Regions from separate parts of the Leisingera sp. XS_AS12 genome, predicted to be linked through region 1. Evidence: riboswitches for the same ligand, from Rfam matches in the RefSeq annotation. Region 1 holds a riboswitch; each other region holds the start of a gene.
The links. A riboswitch is a leader RNA that binds a small molecule or an ion and turns the genes downstream of it on or off. The one in region 1 is predicted to bind cobalamin.

Region 2: another riboswitch for cobalamin. It lies ahead of AB9K35_RS06630 (ferredoxin); the one in region 1 lies ahead of AB9K35_RS19385 (aromatic ring-hydroxylating dioxygenase subunit alpha).
Region 3: another riboswitch for cobalamin. It lies ahead of AB9K35_RS08735 (CbtB domain-containing protein); the one in region 1 lies ahead of AB9K35_RS19385 (aromatic ring-hydroxylating dioxygenase subunit alpha).
Region 4: another riboswitch for cobalamin. It lies ahead of AB9K35_RS08665 (DUF1636 family protein); the one in region 1 lies ahead of AB9K35_RS19385 (aromatic ring-hydroxylating dioxygenase subunit alpha).

What each region holds. Positions count from the first base shown of each region.
Region 1 covers NZ_JBGFGM010000121.1:7,705-11,908, reverse strand. The annotation lists gene AB9K35_RS19410 (phosphatidylcholine/phosphatidylserine synthase) at 1-75, shown strand, start outside; gene AB9K35_RS19405 (methyltransferase domain-containing protein) at 97-720, shown strand; gene AB9K35_RS19400 (hypothetical protein) at 1,005-1,271, shown strand; gene AB9K35_RS19395 (DUF1523 family protein) at 1,282-1,926, shown strand; gene AB9K35_RS19390 (hypothetical protein) at 1,918-2,190, opposite strand; cobalamin riboswitch at 2,173-2,371, shown strand; gene AB9K35_RS19385 (aromatic ring-hydroxylating dioxygenase subunit alpha) at 2,475-3,710, shown strand; gene AB9K35_RS19380 (2Fe-2S iron-sulfur cluster-binding protein) at 3,715-4,204, shown strand, end outside.
Region 2 covers NZ_JBGFGM010000079.1:13,974-18,177, forward strand. The annotation lists gene AB9K35_RS06620 (ABC transporter permease) at 1-46, shown strand, start outside; gene AB9K35_RS06625 (FAD-dependent oxidoreductase) at 43-1,299, shown strand; cobalamin riboswitch at 1,379-1,587, shown strand; gene AB9K35_RS06630 (ferredoxin) at 1,675-2,394, shown strand; gene AB9K35_RS06635 (ABC transporter substrate-binding protein) at 2,381-3,319, shown strand; gene AB9K35_RS06640 (FecCD family ABC transporter permease) at 3,320-4,204, shown strand, end outside.
Region 3 covers NZ_JBGFGM010000087.1:74,962-79,165, reverse strand. The annotation lists gene cobF (precorrin-6A synthase (deacetylating)) at 1-459, opposite strand, end outside; gene AB9K35_RS08745 (hypothetical protein) at 532-1,035, opposite strand; gene AB9K35_RS08740 (CbtA family protein) at 1,103-1,801, opposite strand; gene AB9K35_RS08735 (CbtB domain-containing protein) at 1,806-1,976, opposite strand; cobalamin riboswitch at 2,010-2,228, opposite strand; gene AB9K35_RS08730 (DUF1636 family protein) at 2,323-2,649, opposite strand; gene cobA (uroporphyrinogen-III C-methyltransferase) at 2,646-3,380, opposite strand; gene AB9K35_RS08720 (cobyrinate a,c-diamide synthase) at 3,377-4,204, opposite strand, start outside.
Region 4 covers NZ_JBGFGM010000087.1:60,770-64,973, forward strand. The annotation lists gene glpD (glycerol-3-phosphate dehydrogenase) at 1-1,314, shown strand, start outside; gene cobO (cob(I)yrinic acid a,c-diamide adenosyltransferase) at 1,406-2,041, opposite strand; cobalamin riboswitch at 2,092-2,299, shown strand; gene AB9K35_RS08665 (DUF1636 family protein) at 2,395-2,802, shown strand; gene cobW (cobalamin biosynthesis protein CobW) at 2,806-3,840, shown strand; gene cobN (cobaltochelatase subunit CobN) at 4,002-4,204, shown strand, end outside.

The DNA.
Region 1 (4,204 bases):
ACCGTGCTGGTGGTTCTGTGTCTTGGGTATGTTGCCATCGTGATTTGGGGGCTGATCTTTCAGTCGCGCGAATGACAATTTTTCGAGGAGGTACTTTTGGATATCAAGGCTGTCGAGGAATCCTACGCGCGCTGGGCGCCGGTATATGACAGAACATTCGGCGCGGTGACCCGCGCTGGTCGTCGGCGCGCAGTGCAGTTCATCAACGCGCGCGAAGGCAATGTGCTGGAGGTCGGCGTCGGTACCGGACTGTCGCTGCAACATTATGCGCCGCATCTGAAGGTCACCGGCATCGATTTCAGCCATGACATGCTGAAAAAAGCCGAGGCAAAGGTACAGGAGATGAACCTGAGCCACGTCGAGGCGCTGCGCCAGATGGACGCGCGCCAACTGGATTTCCCGGACAATGCCTTCGACACGGTTGCAGCAATGCACGTGCTGTCGGTGGTGCCGGAGCCGGAACAGGTCATGCGCGAGATCGCCCGCGTTCTGAAGCCCGGCGGCAAACTGGTCGTCACCAACCATTTCAAGAGCGGCAAGGGGGTGCGTGCATCGCTGGAGCGGCTGTCGGCCCCGCTGGCCAATGTGATCGGCTGGCATTCCGATTTCGAGCTGGAAACCATCCTGAAGGACGACCGGCTGCGCATCGAGCAGCAGGAAAGCTTGCCGCCGCTGGGCATGATGACCTTTCTGGTGCTGGAAAAGCATCAGAACAACTGACCTCTCGTCGCCGCCCCAGCCTGTCGGTTGCGGGCGGCGAGCTTTGTCTCTGTCCTCGAAAAGCCCCCGGCGATTTTGCCGAAGGGCGGTTCGTGGTGCCGAAGATTGGGCGGGGAGGGGATGTAAGTCGCGTTCACATGCCCATATCATTATATGGCATCTTGGCATGATGGGACGGGCATATGAGCGTTACCAGGTTTGAACGGACACGGCTGACCCTGGGCGGGCCGACGCGCGCGCCCGCGTCAGGGCACTGTGATGCCTGCACGCTGGGAGGCTTTTGAATGTTCGGTTTTCTGCGCCTGGTCCTGATTTTGCTGGTGGTTCTGACCCTGGTCTACGGGGCGGTGTCGCTCTACTCCCGCGAAGCGCGGCGGGCGAAGCTGAAGCGTCGCTGGAAAGACAAGGGGTTGACCGGAGACCGCGCGGCCTTCATCCAGCGAGGGCTGAAACAATACGACCGGTCCTTTCGTCGCCGACTGATCCTGCTGGTTTACATCGTTCCGCTGGGGGCGCTGGCGCTCCTGATCTACGTCATTAACTTCATGTGAGGCTCCTCCCATGCGTTTCATCAAATGGGCATTTCTGATCACCTTCTGGGGGCTGTTTGGCGCCTTCCTGCATTATACCTTGCCGCAGTATGATGTGGTGCGCATCGTCAACACCTACGAGGAACGTCAGGAGCTGAACGACTGGACACGCATTTTCTGGTCCAGCCCGGATGATCGCTCGGCGCAGCTGATCAATCGCGACGTGCAGTTTATCCAGGGCGTGCGGCCGAATGGCCGCGCCATCGTCTACCGCAACGAGGATACCGGCTGGAACTGGCCGCCGTATTTCAAGTTCGACACCGCCAACCTCTACACCGACGCCAACGACAGTATTTCGACCAAGGCCAACCCGGAATGGGTGGCGGTGCTGCATTATGGTTGGCGCAACGAGTTCCTGTCGGCCTTTCCCAATGCGGTCTCGATCAAACCGGTGGCCGGTCCGGATGACAAGCCAACCAATTGGTTCACAATCATCTTCCTTGTGTTCCTGGCGGGGTTCCTCTGGGCGATATGGGTGCGTTGGCGGCGCTTCCGCCGGGCGCGCATCGATCCGATGCTCGAGAGCGCAGAGGACAGCCTGTATGCCGCGGGCGATGCCATCGCCGAGCGGCGCGGTCGGTTCCGGCGCTGGCTGCAAAGCTGGAGATCAAATTGACCAAGGGCCGCCGTCGAGGCGGCCCTTTTTGGTTTCCGGGCCGGTAATGCAACGCGCCGTGCAGTCGGGATTCGCTGCAGGGCAGGCGGCTGTCCCCTTGGCCAGATACAGGTCCTGACGCATTTCGAACGCGTCGCACGTTTTGCGGCATTGGACAGGTTTGTCCGCGCCAAGGGTTCTGGCATGCATGTCTTTTTCCGGTTTTTGCGGGTCGGTTTTGGTTCCGCTGGATAGTCGCAAATCGGGCAATTTCCGCTTCAGCAAGGTGCCGTCCTCCGGGGCGGAAAATTGGGAAGCTGGTGGAACAACGACACTGCCTGCGCAACGGAGACCCTGTTTGGGGCATGGCTGAAAGCCGCTGAAGGAGCCTTCAGGCAGCTGCCATGCGCCATCGGTCGAAACGCTGCGGGCCGTCCGACCTCCAGCCTTGCCAGAAACGTCAACCGCGGATGCGGCAGGGCGGTTGCGGGCGTGTGGCCAGCAATCTCTCCAGTCGTGCCCGCACCCAAGCCAACCCGCCGCGGGGCCGCGGCGAAGGAGAGAGACAGATGCTTCAGGACAGCGAAATTCTGGCCAAGCTGATGGCCCGGCAGGAAAATCATTCCCTGGAACAGGCGTTCTACACCGATCCGGGTGTTCTGGATCTGGACATGCGGCAGATTTTCTACCGCGAGTGGCTGTTTGCCATCCCCGCCTGTGAAGTCCCGAAACCCGGGAATTACGTCACCCACCAGGTCGGCAGCTACAACGTTATCATCGTGCGCGGCACCGACGGCGAGGTGCGGGCCTTCCACAACTCCTGCCGCCACCGCGGTTCGGTGGTCTGCAAGGCCAAGAAGGGCAATTCGCCGAAACTGGTCTGCCCCTACCACCAGTGGACCTATGAACTGGACGGCTCACTGCTGTGGGCGCGCGACATGGGGCCGGATTTCGACGCCTCCAAGCACGGGCTGAAGCCGGTGCATTGCCGCGACCTCGCAGGGCTGATCTACATCTGTCTCGCGGATGAGGCTCCGGATTTCGACGCCTTCGCCGACGTGGCACGCCCCTATCTGGAGCCGCACGACCTGGCCAATGCCAAGATCGCCCATGAAAGCGCGATCATCGAGAACGGCAACTGGAAGCTGGTCTGGGAAAACAACCGCGAGTGCTATCACTGCGGTGGCAACCACCCGTCGCTGTGCCGCACCTTCCCCGAGGATCCCTCGGTCACCGGGGTGGAGGGCGGCGAGACCCCGCCGCATCTGCAAAAGCATTTCGACCGGATCGAGGCCGCAGGCTGCCCGGCGCAGTTCCGCATCGATGCGCGCGGCCAGCACCGGCTGGCACGGATGCCGCTGAACGAGGGCGCCGAGAGCTACACCATGGACGGCAAGGCCGCCGTCGCCAAGCCGCTGGGCCGGGTGCCCTTTGCGGACGCGGGCACGCTGCTGAAATTCCACTATCCGACCACCTGGAACCACTTCCTGCCGGATCACTCCATCGTCTTCCGCGTCACGCCGATTAGCCCGACGCAAACCGAAGTCAGCACCAAGTGGCTGGTCCACAAGGATGCGGTGGAAGGTCAGGATTACGACCTGAAGCGGTTGACCGAGGTCTGGATCGCCACCAATGACGAGGACCGCATCGTGGTCGAAGACAACCAGCGTGGCATCAACTCGCCCGCGTACCAGCCTGGCCCGTATTCCAAGGTGCAGGAAAGCGGCGTGATCCAGTTCTCCAACTGGTATGCCGAGCATCTGACCCGCGCCCTGACCGGGCGCCATCTGGTGGCGGCGGAGTAAACCGATGGGACTGCAGGCCAACTTCGAGACCCTCGATGAAACCCTCGCGTGGAAGGACGACGAGATGCTGGAATGCGTCTCGGTGGTGCCGGAAGCGCCGAACACCGCGACCTTCAGCTTCCGCGCGCCTTCGGGCGCTTGGTTCAAGTACCAGCCCGGCCAGTTCCTGACGCTGGAACTGCCGGTGCCGGGGGAAACCGTCTGGCGCACCTATACGATCAGCTCCTCGCCGTCGCGGCCGCTGTCGATCTCGGTCACCGTGAAGGCGCAGGCAGACAGCATCGGCACCCGCTGGATGCTGGACCATCTGCGCCCCGGCATGAAGCTGCGTGCCTCCGGACCGGCGGGGGTCTTCACCCTGCCCAAACGCCCCAGCGGGAAGTTCCTGTTCATCTCGGCCGGCTCCGGCATCACGCCCAGCCTGTCGATGACACAGTACCTGTTTGACCGTGGCCAGTCGCCCGACATCTGCTTTATCAACTGTGCCAAGCGCC
Region 2 (4,204 bases), on a different contig from region 1:
CACCGTCGGGCTGGTGGAAAAGCACGTTCTGGGTTGGCGGACATGAGCCGGAAGACCGAGAGTGATTATGATGTGGTCGTGGCCGGTGGGGGCGCTGCCGGCATCGGGGCGGCGCTCGGCGCTGCCCGCGCAGGCGGCAAGGTATGCCTGGTGGAAAAATACGGCTTTCTCGGCGGCGCGGCGACCACGTCGCAGGTTCTGGCCTACTGCGGATTTTTCCAGCAAGGGCCTGAGCCGGTAAAAGCCGTCGGTGGGGCCGGGGATCTGGTTTTGGCGGCCATGCGGGCCTGCGGAATGAATACCGAGGCCCATAATTCCGAAACCACGGGCAACTGGATCATCCTGTTGAACCCCGAGATCGCAAAGCTGGCGTTCGACCGGGTGCTTGCCGATCACGGCGTTGATGTGCTGCTGCACTCTCGTGTCGCCGCCGCAACCAGAACGGCTGACCGCATAGAGGCTGTAACCGTCGCCGGGATGGAGGGCCGCCGAAGGATCATCGCTGAGGGCTTTGTCGATGCGACTGGCGACGGCAATCTGTCCCTCGTGTCTGGCATCACAATGCGTGAGGGCGACATGAACGGCCAGTTGCAGGCCGTCTCTGCCCCGATCCGGATTTCCGGGTTGGATCCGCGGGTCCCCTTTGACAGGTCGGCGATCAAGGCGGCCATCCAGCGTTACAACAAGACCGGCGCCTATCCGATCCGCCGCGAGGATGGCGGCATCTATACGCGCATTCCCGGCACTGGCGACATGTGGTGGATGATCATTGACCTGGCGCTGCCCGACCTCACGTCCGCCAGTTTTACGCGGGCGGAGCGGTGCGCGCGGGAGATGGCGAATGACTATGTGCAGATGTTGCGCGATCACGTGCCGGGGTTCGAGCATTGCTTCTTGGCCCAGTCTGGTCCGCAGATCGGCATTCGTGAAAGCAGGCACCCTGCCACGCGGTATGAGATGACGGCCGAGGATCTCGCCTGCGGGCGGCAACGCTCCGACAGCATCGCCCGGGCGGCGTGGCCCGCAGAGTTGCACGGTGAAGCCGGCAAGCCGGTCTACCACCCGGTTGGCGGGCATGGTTACGCCTCGGTTCCACTGGACAGTCTGCGGGCGCGCGGCCTCGACAATCTGTTTGTGTCTGGCCGCGTCATCGGGGCCGATCCTGTCGCTTATGGCTCGGTCCGTGTCATGGGGACGGCTTTTGCCACCGGGGAAGCCGCAGGCATCGCCGCAACAATGGCAACCGTAGACGGGGAGCGCGTTGGCGCGCAGGTGCGCCGCCTCGGGGGGCTGACCTGATCATGTTCCGACGCATCCTCCCTGCTCGAAGGGCTTGGTTGCGTGGCGACATATAGCGGTTGACAGGGCAGGCCGATTTGAGCAGACAAAAATCGATGGTTCCCGGCCGAGTATGGCAATGGGATGAAAAGGGAATCTGGTGCGGGCTGAGCGGCCCAAGTCCAGAACTGCCCCCGCAACTGTGAGCGGAGAGTACCCCGTCAGAACCACTGGATCCGGCGGATCCGGGAAGGGACGGCACGCTTTGATCCGCAAGTCAGGAGACCTGCCATCGGTAAACCGTAACCAATCGGGCGGAGGGCCCGTGGAGGAAGAGATGACAGTGTCCCCAGCGCTTCGCGCCAGCGCCTGCCTGCCTCCGCTTGAGAGGCTTGCATGGACGCCCGAATTTATCTGATCTCCGCTTCGTATGTCAGCCAATCCCGCTTTCAGGCCCTGGCCGAAGGGCTGGCGGCAGCGGCGCCCAGTGCGGCGGTGGCGGTCCGGCTCGAAGCCAGCGGCGAGGGGCTTTGGCGGGCGCTGGACGATATGACCGCGTTGGGAGCGACGCGGATCGAACTGCGTCCGGTTGGCCTCCCGTTTTCGCAGAGCATAGAGGCCTGGCTGCCCGGCGCAGTGGGGGCCTGGCTGGCGCGCCAGACCGGGACACGCCCGAAGGTTCTGCTGGCTGAGGCCCCGCAAGCTGACACCTCGGTCCTTGGCCATGTTGCGCGGGCTGAGGTGCCGCTGACGGAGGTGGAACCGAGACCAGACGGCGAATTGGGCAAAGGCTGGAACAGTCCTCCGCCCCATCGTCACCACCTGCTGGTCTGCACTGGACCGCGCTGCCATCTGAAGGATGCACCCGACCTGTTGGCGGCGCTGAAGGCCGAGTTGGGCCGCATGCAGTTGGCCTCTGACTGTCTTGTGACCGCGGCCGGCTGCCTGTTTCCCTGCAACAACGGGCCTGTGATCGTGCACTATCCAAAAGGGGATTGGTACCGGGTCCGCGATCTGGCGGATGTGCGCAGCCTGGTGGCCCGGGTTCTTTGCGCGGGGGATGTTCCGCAGTCCCTGCTTATTCATCAATCAGGAGAAACCCATGAATTTGCTTAGAGTTCTGATGCCGCTGTGCCTTGTTGCGGCCGCCGGTGCGGCGCAGGCCGATCCGGTGACCGTTCAAAGTTGTGGGAGCTCCTATACTTACGAAACGCCGCCGAAGCGGGCCATTACCTTGAACCAGCAGGCCACCGAGGTGATGCTGGCACTCGGTCTGCAGGACGCCATGGTCGGCACCGCCTATCTCGACGACGAGATCCCGGACCAGTGGCGGGATGCATTCGACAGCGTCCCCGTTCTGGCCGAGAAATATCCGGCTGCAGAAATCGTGCTGACCCAAGAGCCCGACTTCCTGTTCGCAGGCTTTGCCTCTGCCTTCTCGGAAGACAATTTGGGATCGGTGCAGAAGTGGCACGACTTGGGCGTGGGGACCTATCTGGTGGATGCGTCGTGCAGGTCTGCGCACCCTCAGGACGTGCCGCTGACCATTGCGCCGATCCTGCGCGACATCGAAGTGATTGGCGACATTTTCGGCGTTCAGGATCGCGCGGATGCGCTGATCGCCGAGACCAGGGCGCGCATCGAAGCGGTGCAGAACAATCCCGCGGGCGGCGGGCGCAGCGCCTTTATCTATGACAGTGGCACCGACACGCCGTTCTCGATCGGTTGCTGCGGCGGCCCGGCACTGGTCGCCAAAACCGCCGGGTTGACCAGCATCAGTGCGGACGTCGAAGGCGCCTGGGTTGATCTGGCCTGGGAACGCGTGGTCGAGGCCGACCCGGATGTGATCCTGCTGATCGAGGCAGGCTGGTCCTCGGCGCAGGAGAAACGGGAGTATCTGGAAAACGATCCCGTGCTGTCGCAGCTGACGGCGGTGCAGAACGGGCGTTTCGTGGTGGTGCCGTTTTCCGAGACATTGCTGGGCATGCGCTTTGCCGACGGAGTTGAAAACCTGAACGCGCAGCTGGCGGCGTTGCGCTGAATGCAGGCCCGCTTCTCGCTTCTGTTTCCGGCAGCCTTGGTAGCGATGGTCCTGGCAGCCGTCGCCGGGGTGTTGTGGGGCACGGCCGACATCGGCTGGGCGGACCGCCTTGCGATCCTGAGCCGGAGCGAGGACGCACCGCGCGGCCTGTCGCTGATCGTGTGGCAATGGCGCATCCCGCGGGTGCTGGCCGTCGGGCTGATCGGCGCGGGATTGTCGCTGGCCGGTGCGCTGATGCAGACAGCGCTGCGCAACCCGATGGCGGATCCCTACCTGATGGGGCTCTCCTCGGGGGCGTCGGCGGCAGCGGTGGCGGCGATCATCTGGCTGCCCGCGGCGGTCACCGACCGGCTGGGAGTGCCGCTGATCGCCTTCCTCGGAGCGGCGGCCGCTTTTGCGCTGACCATGGGGTTGTCCCAGCGGCGGGGGCAACCGATGGATCCGCTGATCGTGGTGCTGGCGGGAGTAGCCGTCTCGCTGATGTTCCAGTCGCTGACGGCCTTCTTCCTCTATATTGGCGACCCGCATGCGACCCGCAACGCGATGGGCTGGCTGATGGGCACCGCTGCCGGAACAGAATGGCAGGAGGTGCCGCTGCTGGCGGTAGCGGTGGTGGCGCTGGGGCTCATGTTCCTGACCCAAGCCAATGCGCTGGACGCAACGCTGCTGGGAGAAGAGCGCGCACAGGCGCTGGGCATCCGCACCGCGCGGCTGCGGGCGATGATCTTCGTGGCGACCGTGCTGTTGACCGGGCTGGCGGTGGCGGTGGCGGGGATCGTCGGCTTTGTCGGCCTCATCGTGCCGCATATGGCGCGGCTGCTGGTCGGCGCGCGCCACCGGGTTCTGCTGCCGATCACCATGGTGCTGGGGGCGACGGTGCTGATT
Region 3 (4,204 bases), on a different contig from region 1:
GATCGCATGGGCCGCGGTCAGGGCCTGGATCGAGGTAATGCCCGGGATCACCGTCAGCTTGAGGTCAGCGCGCTGTTGCAGCCGGTCGGCAATGCGCATGGTGCTGTCATAGAGCGAAGGATCGCCCCAGACGAGGAAACCCGCCTTGCCGCCGTCGGGCAGATGCGTGCTGATGTTCTGCCACCAGATCTCGGCAATGGCATCGTGCCAATCGTCGACCCGTTTGCGGTAGTCGCGGATGGTTTCGTCCCGCACCGGCAGGGAGAACTCGACGATCCGTGGGCCGTTGCCCTTGATTGCCTGGTGGCAGATTTCGCGCCGCAGCCCGGCCAGATCATCCTTGCCGCCCCCTTTGTTGGGGATCAGGATCAGGTCCTGCGCGTTCAGCGCGTCGATTGCCTGCAGGGTCATGTGCTGCGGGTTTCCGGTGCCGATACCGATCAGGCTGAGTTCGATCATGGCGGGGCCTTTCATGCGTGGACACGCCCCCTATGGAGCCGTGCCGCTGGTCTTGCAAGCGCGGGGTGACGGTCAGGTGCCCTCAGCGTCGGACGGCACGGTTGTCGTGGCCTCGACGGGCTGTCCCTCCACCGTCAGCGCGCTGTGGTTGTTGGTGTTCAGCGAGACCTTGACGACTGCCCCGGCAGGCAGCGACGGGAGGTGAATCCACTCTGCATAGAGCCGCGCAAGTTTTTCACCATTCACGTAGACATGGGCGTGGCCTTCACCGGGAACATTCTCCGCCGAAGCATTCTGCGGGGCAAAGCGGAAGTTCTGCGGCAGCACCTGCAGGTTCCAGCCGGACATGGGATCCTTGTGCAGACGTATGGCAATTCGGGGTGCATCCGGGCCCGACGGCAGATCGACCGCCGTCGCGTGGTCATGGGCCATCGCGCCCGCGTGGCCACCGCCGTGATGTGCCGGGTCGCCGTGGTCGTGGCCGTCAAAAGTGATGCCATTGCCAGCCGCGGTGACAAAGCCGATGCCGCCTCCGAACAGCAGTCCGATGGCAAAGAGAGCGAGAGAACGGGACATCAAGTCTTCCTCGGACAAGAACTGTCCCCGCCGGACTTCTCCGGCGGGGCGCAAGAGGGCAGCCGGGTCAGGCCGCTGCGAGCGAGCGCTTGCCTTCGGTCTGCCAGAAGTGGCCGGCAAAGGCCCCCAGCAGCACCCAGGCCGCCATTCCGACCCCGAAGGCACGGGCGGCAAACAGCGCGCCGATCTCGGTCGGCACCGGTCCCGAGAAACTCTCGGGTTCGGGGGCGCCGATAACATGCGGCGCCAGCAGCAGTAACGCGGCGATCAGGTAGCTGACCATGTTGCCGCCAAAGGCGATCAGCCACATGGCCACGCCCGCGGTGGCTACGGTGGCGGTCCACCAGATCTGGCGCAGGCCGACATCCGCGGCCGCGACGCCGGGCACCTCGGGGGCCAGCGACAGGCCGGGCGCGAAGTGGAAGGTCACGAAGCCTGCCACACCCCAGAGCAAACCGCTGCGCGCGTTGATCGCATGGCCCTGACGCTCGGCAACCGACATCAATGCAACCATGACCAGCGCATAGCCGGTGTAGGTGAGCATGGTGAAGATGACGCTCAGCCCGTCGCGCACCGGATCGGCGAACAGGCCGGGCAGGTCGGGATGGGCCGACACGGCCTCGGCGCCGAAATGCACCAGTTCACCGCCCTCGTAGAGTTCGGCGTGGAGCAGAACAGGCTGCACGAAATAAAGCTGCAGCAGGGCGGTGATCAGCCCTGCTGCAGCGCCAGCGAACAGGCCGCTGGTCAAAATACGACTGAACATGGCCTTAGTGGCAGGGGAAGCCGGTTGCGTGGCGTACATCGTGCGCCGCGTCATGCAGCGCGGATGCCTGCACATGGCCGGTCAGCGTGAGGATCCCCAGCCCGAGAACCACGGCAAACAGGGCCGGGATTACGGAAGTGCCTGCGGCAGAAGCGTTGAGCGTCTTGGTCGTCATTGATGGTCTCCTTGCCGTCACACCCGACGGCGTAAGTTTTCATTCGCACACGGCCGGTCTCCTGACTCGCGGGTCGCTGCTGCTCTCCTCCTTCCCGGCGTCTTGCGCGCCAGTGGATGCCGGAGAGCCGCTCGCCGCTCACAGTCGCGGGGGCGGTTGAGGCTGCGGTGCCGCGATTTGGTCCACCGTCCTCATTCCCGTTTCAGTCCTGGTGCTTGGGCACCTTTGGACACCGTATTCAATGGTAATGCCTCGCGGGGGCGATTCCGGTCAAGGAAGAAACCGCCCCTTGACCGGTTGTCTGCGGCATATCTGCGGGCCGCGGGGGCAGATTGGCGGTGCGAGGTCAGCCCGGGATGCGGGCAATCGCCTTGAAGCGCAGCTTGCCCAGCGGGCGGGCATCGGCGAAATTGCCGTCAGCGCTGCGGGCGTACAGGCGCAGAAAGGTCAGCACGTCCGGCAGATCGCCAGCGGAAATTTCACCGAACAGATAGGCGGTCTTGCCGGATTGGCGCACCGCCAGTGTTTGCGGCCGCTGGCAGCCGGACATGCAGTCCACCTGCGTCAGATGGGCCGCGATCCCTGCGCGCTCCAGTGCCGCGGCGACCTGCCCGGGCAGGGCAGGGTCCGCATCGCGGCAGGTGCGGCACAGGGTGAGGGTCGGCACGCTCATGCGCCGGGCAGGTCCTGATCTGCCAGCGGCCCGTAGAGGATCAGCACCGGGGCGGTGGTTTCCATGGCGCGCAGCACCTGCGGCAGTTCACCGACTGTGTGGCAGAACAGCTTCTGCTCCGGGGTGGAGACGCCCTGCGCCACCAGCGCGTGGGTCTCCGCAGGCAGCCCGGCCTCCATCAGCTTTTCCGCCAGCGCGACGAAGGTACGCTTGCCCATATAGACCACGGTGGTGGCCTGCGGGTCGGCCAGCGCCGCCATGTTCAGATCGTCCGGCAGCCCGCCGGTCACGTCATGGCCGGTGATGAACTGCAGCCGCCGCGCGGTCAGCCGACGGGTGAGCGGGATATTGGCCGCCGCCGCCGCCGCCGAGGCCGCGGTGACGCCTGGCACGATCTCAAACCCGATTCCGGCTTCGCGCAGGGCGGTGATTTCTTCCTCGAGACGGCCGAAGACGCCCGAGTCGCCGGATTTCAGTCGCACCACCCGCAGCCCGGAGGAGGCATAATCGACCAGCAGCTGGCTGACATGGTCCTGCTTGGGCGAAGGTCGCCCGGCGCGTTTGCCCACGCCCACCAGGTCGGCATCGGCACGGGCATGGCTCAGGATCGGGCCAGAGGACAGATCATCGAACAGGATCGCATCCGCCGTCTCCAGCCGTTTGACGGCTTTCACGGTCAACAGCTCCGGATCGCCGGGCCCGGAGGAGACAAAGCTGACAAAGCCGCTCATGCGCGTTCTCCGGTGATCAGGTGGAAGAAGGTGCCGGTCACATTGCACTTGACCGATCCGGTCTCGGGCACCGGGTTTCCGTCGGCGTCCATGACATTGGCCAGCGGCGCGTCGGGTTCTTCCAGAATGGTGGAATAGTGGAATTCGTGACCGCGCAAGGCGGTGCCGGCAGCAAAGCCGGGTATCTCCGCCTGCAGCACCGCGCGGCGGTAGCCGAGGTGGAATTTGCGCTTCTCATAAGACGTCACCAGCCCCAGCAGGCCCAGCATCTGGTGGCGGTTGCCCTGCTTGTCGATCAGCGCCTCGCCGAGCGCCATGTAGCCGCCGCATTCGCCGTGCACCGGCTTGGTCTGCGCGTGTTTCCGAACGCCCGCGCGGAAGGTCTCTGCCGCGGCCAGCGCCCCGCCATGCAGTTCGGGATAGCCTCCGGGCAGCCAGACCAGGTCAGCGTCCAGGGCCGGGGGCTCATCCGCCAAGGGCGAGAAGGGCAGAATCTCGGCGCCAGCGGCACGCCAGCCTTCCAGCAGGTGCGGGTAGGTGAAGGAAAACGCCGCATCGCGCGCCAGCGCAATGCGCTGCGCGGGCGGTGTGGGCAGGCTGGCGGGTGCCGGGGCCTGACCGGACAGCGCCGCGGATTTGATCGCTTCCAGATCCACATGCTCGCGCAGGAAGGCGGCGTAGCCTGCGATGGCGGCTTCCAGATCGGGGTGTTCGACTGCCTGGATGAGGCCGAGATGCCGCTCCGGCAGGGTCAGGTCACCGCGGCGGGGCAGGGAGCCCAGCACCTTGATGCCTGCCTTTTCCATCCCCAGCCGGGTCAGCCG
Region 4 (4,204 bases), on a different contig from region 1:
CGCTTTGTGCTGCCGTTTCACAAGGACATGCGGTTTGACAGCGAAACACCGACCTCGAAACTGCTGACGACCTTCATGCCCTGGATGAAAGGCCGCCGCCCGGCCTGGCTGATCCGGCTCGGGCTGTTCCTGTACGACTCCTTGGGCAAACGCGGCATCCTGCCCGGCACCGCCAAGCTGGACCTGACCCGGGACGAGGCGGGCAAGGTGCTGAAGGACAAGTTCAAGACCGCCTTCGAGTACTCCGACTGCTGGGTCGAGGACGCCCGGCTGGTGGTGCTGAACGCCCGCGACGCGCAGGCGCGCGGTGCGCAGATCCTGACCCGCACCGAAGTGCTGTCGGCAGAACGCCATTCCGAACACTGGGTGATCCGCACCCGCGATCACGCCAGCGGCAAGGAGCAGGAGCACCGCGCCAAGATGCTGGTCAACGCTGGCGGGCCGTGGGTTGCGGATGTGCTGCATCAGAAACTGGGCCAGAACAGCCGCGAAAACGTCCGCCTGGTGCGCGGCAGCCACATCGTCGTGCCGAAACTGTTCGATCACGGGCGTTGCTATTTCTTCCAAGGCACCGACGGGCGGATCATCTTCGCCATTCCTTACGAGCAGGATTTCACCCTGATCGGCACCACCGACGCCGACCACCCGGATCCCGATACCGCCCCTGAATGCACCCCCGAAGAGCAGCAGTATCTTGCTGATTTCGCATCTGAATACTTTGAGAAGCCGGTGACGCGGGACGACATTGTCTGGACCTACTCCGGGGTGCGCCCGCTGTATGATAACGGCGCCAGCTCCGCCACCGCGGCGACCCGCGAATATGTGCTGACGCTGGATCAGGCACAGGCGCCGCTGCTGAACGTCTTTGGCGGCAAGATCACCACCTACCGCAAGCTGGCAGAGGCGGCGCTGGCCAAGATCGGCGAGGCATTTCCGCAGCTCCCCGATGATTGGACCGCGGGCGTGGCGCTGCCCGGCGGCGATTTTGCAGTGACGGATGTCGAGAAGCTGACTGCGAAATTGGCGGCGGACTACCCCTTCCTGACGCCCTACTGGGCGGGCCGGATGATCCGCGCCTATGGCACCGAGGCTTGGGAAGTGCTGGGCGATGCCAAGACCGCCGGAGATCTGGGCGAGGACTTCGGCGCAACGATCACCGCGCGGGAGCTCGACTGGGCGATTGCCCGCGAATGGGTGCGCGCAGGCGACGATTTCCTGTGGCGGCGCACCAAGCTGGGCCTGAGGCTGGATGAAACCCAGCGCGCGGCGGTGGATACCTATATCCAAGGCAAGGCAGCTCAGCTCGCCGCATAAAAGTGTTTTGCCCGGCGGCACCGCAGGACTGCGCCTGCCTGCCCCTCCGGCAGGCGCAGTCGCGCCCACCAAGGCAGGCTACGCGCTCAGCTTAAAACTCAACGCCCTTCTGCGCCTTCACCCCGGCGCGGAACGGGTGCTTGATCTGGCCCATCTCGGTCACCAGATCGGCGATCTCGATCAGCTCTTCCTTGGCGTTGCGCCCCGTCAGCACCACATGGGTCATCGGCGGCTTCTTCTCCACCAGGAACTCCAGCACCTCTTCCAGGTCCAGATATTCATAGCGCAGTGCGATGTTGATCTCGTCCAGCAGCACCATGGTGTTGCGCTCGTCCAGGATCATCTCCTTGGCCTTCTCCCAGCCCTTTTGCGCGGCGGCAATGTCGCGGGCCTTGTCCTGGGTCTCCCAAGTGAAGCCCTCGCCCATCGCATAGAACTGGCAGAGATCGCTGAAGTTCTCCTCGATCAGCGTGCGCTCGCCGGTCTGCCAGGCGCCCTTGATGAACTGCACCACGGCACAGGGCATCTTGTGGGCGATGCAGCGCATGATCATGCCAAAGCCGGACGAGGACTTGCCCTTGCCCGGCCCGGTGTGGACAATGATCAGCCCCTTCTCGCCGTCCTTGGTTTTCATCATCCGGTCGCGCGCGGCCTTTTTCTTGGCCATCTTGGACGCGTGACGGGCGGCTTCTTCTTCTGAAATGCCGGTTTCAGACTTTTCGCTCATGGGGGCTCTCCAGCTGTTTGGCGCAAGTCTTGACAAAGAAGGGCGCGATAGCGCAAGGGGGTTTCGCTGGTTCCTGCAATTGCAGGCGAAGAGGGAATGTGACAGCGGCCACTGACGGCCCAAGCACAGCCGCCCCCGCGACCGTGACCGGATGAGGCCGCCATGCCACTGGGACAGCCCGGGAAGGCAGGATGGCCGACAGGGCGAACGCCCTGGCATCCGCAAGCCGGGAGACCTGCCAGCGTGTGAGAGATCAACGGGCGGGCGGGGTGTTCCGCGACCGGGTGAGAGGCAGGCAGACCGCCGCCCCTTTTCGGCCATCCCGCATGCCTGCAACGACAGGAGACGTGCCTTTGGCTGACGAACAGGCGCCCACCGCCGCCCCGAAAGACCCGGTCACCCTGACCGTGTGCCTGACCTGCCGCACCGAGGGCGCCGACCCGGAGGCCACCCGTCCCGGCGCCATCCTGCACGCTGCCCTGAAAGAAGCGGGCATGCCCGAGGGCGTCACCCTGCGCGGTGTGAAATGCCTGTCGGCCTGCTCGCGCGGCTGCTCTGTGGCGCTGACCGGCGGCGAGGCGCGCTGGAGCTACATCTACGGCGACATGGACCCGGACCAGCACGTGCCCGAAATCCTTGCAGGCGCCGCCGCCTATGCCGCCACCGCCGACGGGCTGGTGCCCTGGCGCGAGCGCCCCACCGTCTTCCGCAAACAATCCGTCGCCCGCATCCCGCCGGCCGCCTTTCCTTCTGAGGAGTAATTCATGAGCGATCTCAACAAGATCCCCGTCACCGTCATCACCGGCTTTCTGGGTGCGGGCAAGACCACGCTGATCCGCCACCTGATGCAGAACCCGCAGGGCAAGCGTCTTGCCGTGGTGGTGAATGAATTCGGCACCGCCGGTGTGGACGGCGATATCCTGAAATCCTGCGCCGACGACAACTGCCCGGCGGAAAACATCATGGAGCTCGCCAACGGCTGCATCTGCTGCACCGTGGCGGATGACTTCATCCCCACCATCGAACAGCTGATGGCACTGCCGGAAAAACCCGATCACATCGTGATCGAAACCTCCGGTCTGGCGCTGCCCAAGCCGCTCTTGAAGGCCTTCGACTGGCCCGCGATCCGCTCCCGCATCACCGTTGACGGGGTGATCGCGCTGGCCGATGCCGAGGCCGTCGCCAAAGGCCAGTTCGCGCCGGATCTGGACGCCGTGCAGGCCCAGCGCGAGGCGGATGACAGCCTCGACCACGAAACCCCGCTGTCCGAGGTGTTCGAGGACCAGATCTCCTGCGCCGACATTGTGCTTTTGTCCAAGGCCGATCTGGCCGGCGACGCAGGCGTCGAAAAGGCCCGCGCGGTGATCGAGGCCGAGGCGCCGCGCAAGCTGCCGATCCTGCCGATGAGCGAAGGCGTGATCGATCCGCGCATCATCCTGGGTCTCGGTGCGGCGGCCGAGGACGATCTCGATGCCCGCCCGAGCCACCACGACGGCCACCACGACCATGAGCATGACGATTTTGAAAGCATCGTGGTCGAAATGGGCGAAGTCTCCGACCCGGAAGCGCTGCAGAATGCCATCGTGAAACTCGCCCGCGAACGGAACATCCTGCGCGTCAAAGGCTATGTCGCGGTCGAGGGAAAGCCGATGCGGATGTTGGTTCAGGCCGTGGGTGAGCGTTTGCGCGCCCAGTACGACCAACCCTGGGGGGCGCAGCCGCGCAAGACCGCCCTGGTGGTCATTGCCGAGCATGACAACATCGACGAACAGGCGATCCGCGCCGAGCTGGGGGCCTGATAGCAATGGAAGCGAAGTGCCAGATTTCGAGCGTCTCGGCCCGGCGGCACGCCGGGCAGCGCCCGTCCGGCCCCCCACGGGGCGGGCGCTTCGCTTCCCGCCCCGCCGGGCCGGGCGCTGCCCTCAGCGCTTTGAAGCACCACTCGGGAAAGGCCTGACCCATGCACGTCGTCTTCCGCGAAAGCCACGGCCTTGACGAGACCGACACGCCGCAGGATCTCGGCCAGACGCCTGCGGACCTTGTGGTGCTGTCCTTCTCCGACAGCGACCTCGGGGCTTTTGCGGCGGGGTGGCACCGTGCGGACGGCAAGCTGCCGACTTTGCGCCTTGCCAACCTGGTGGCGCTGAAGCACCCGCTGTCGGT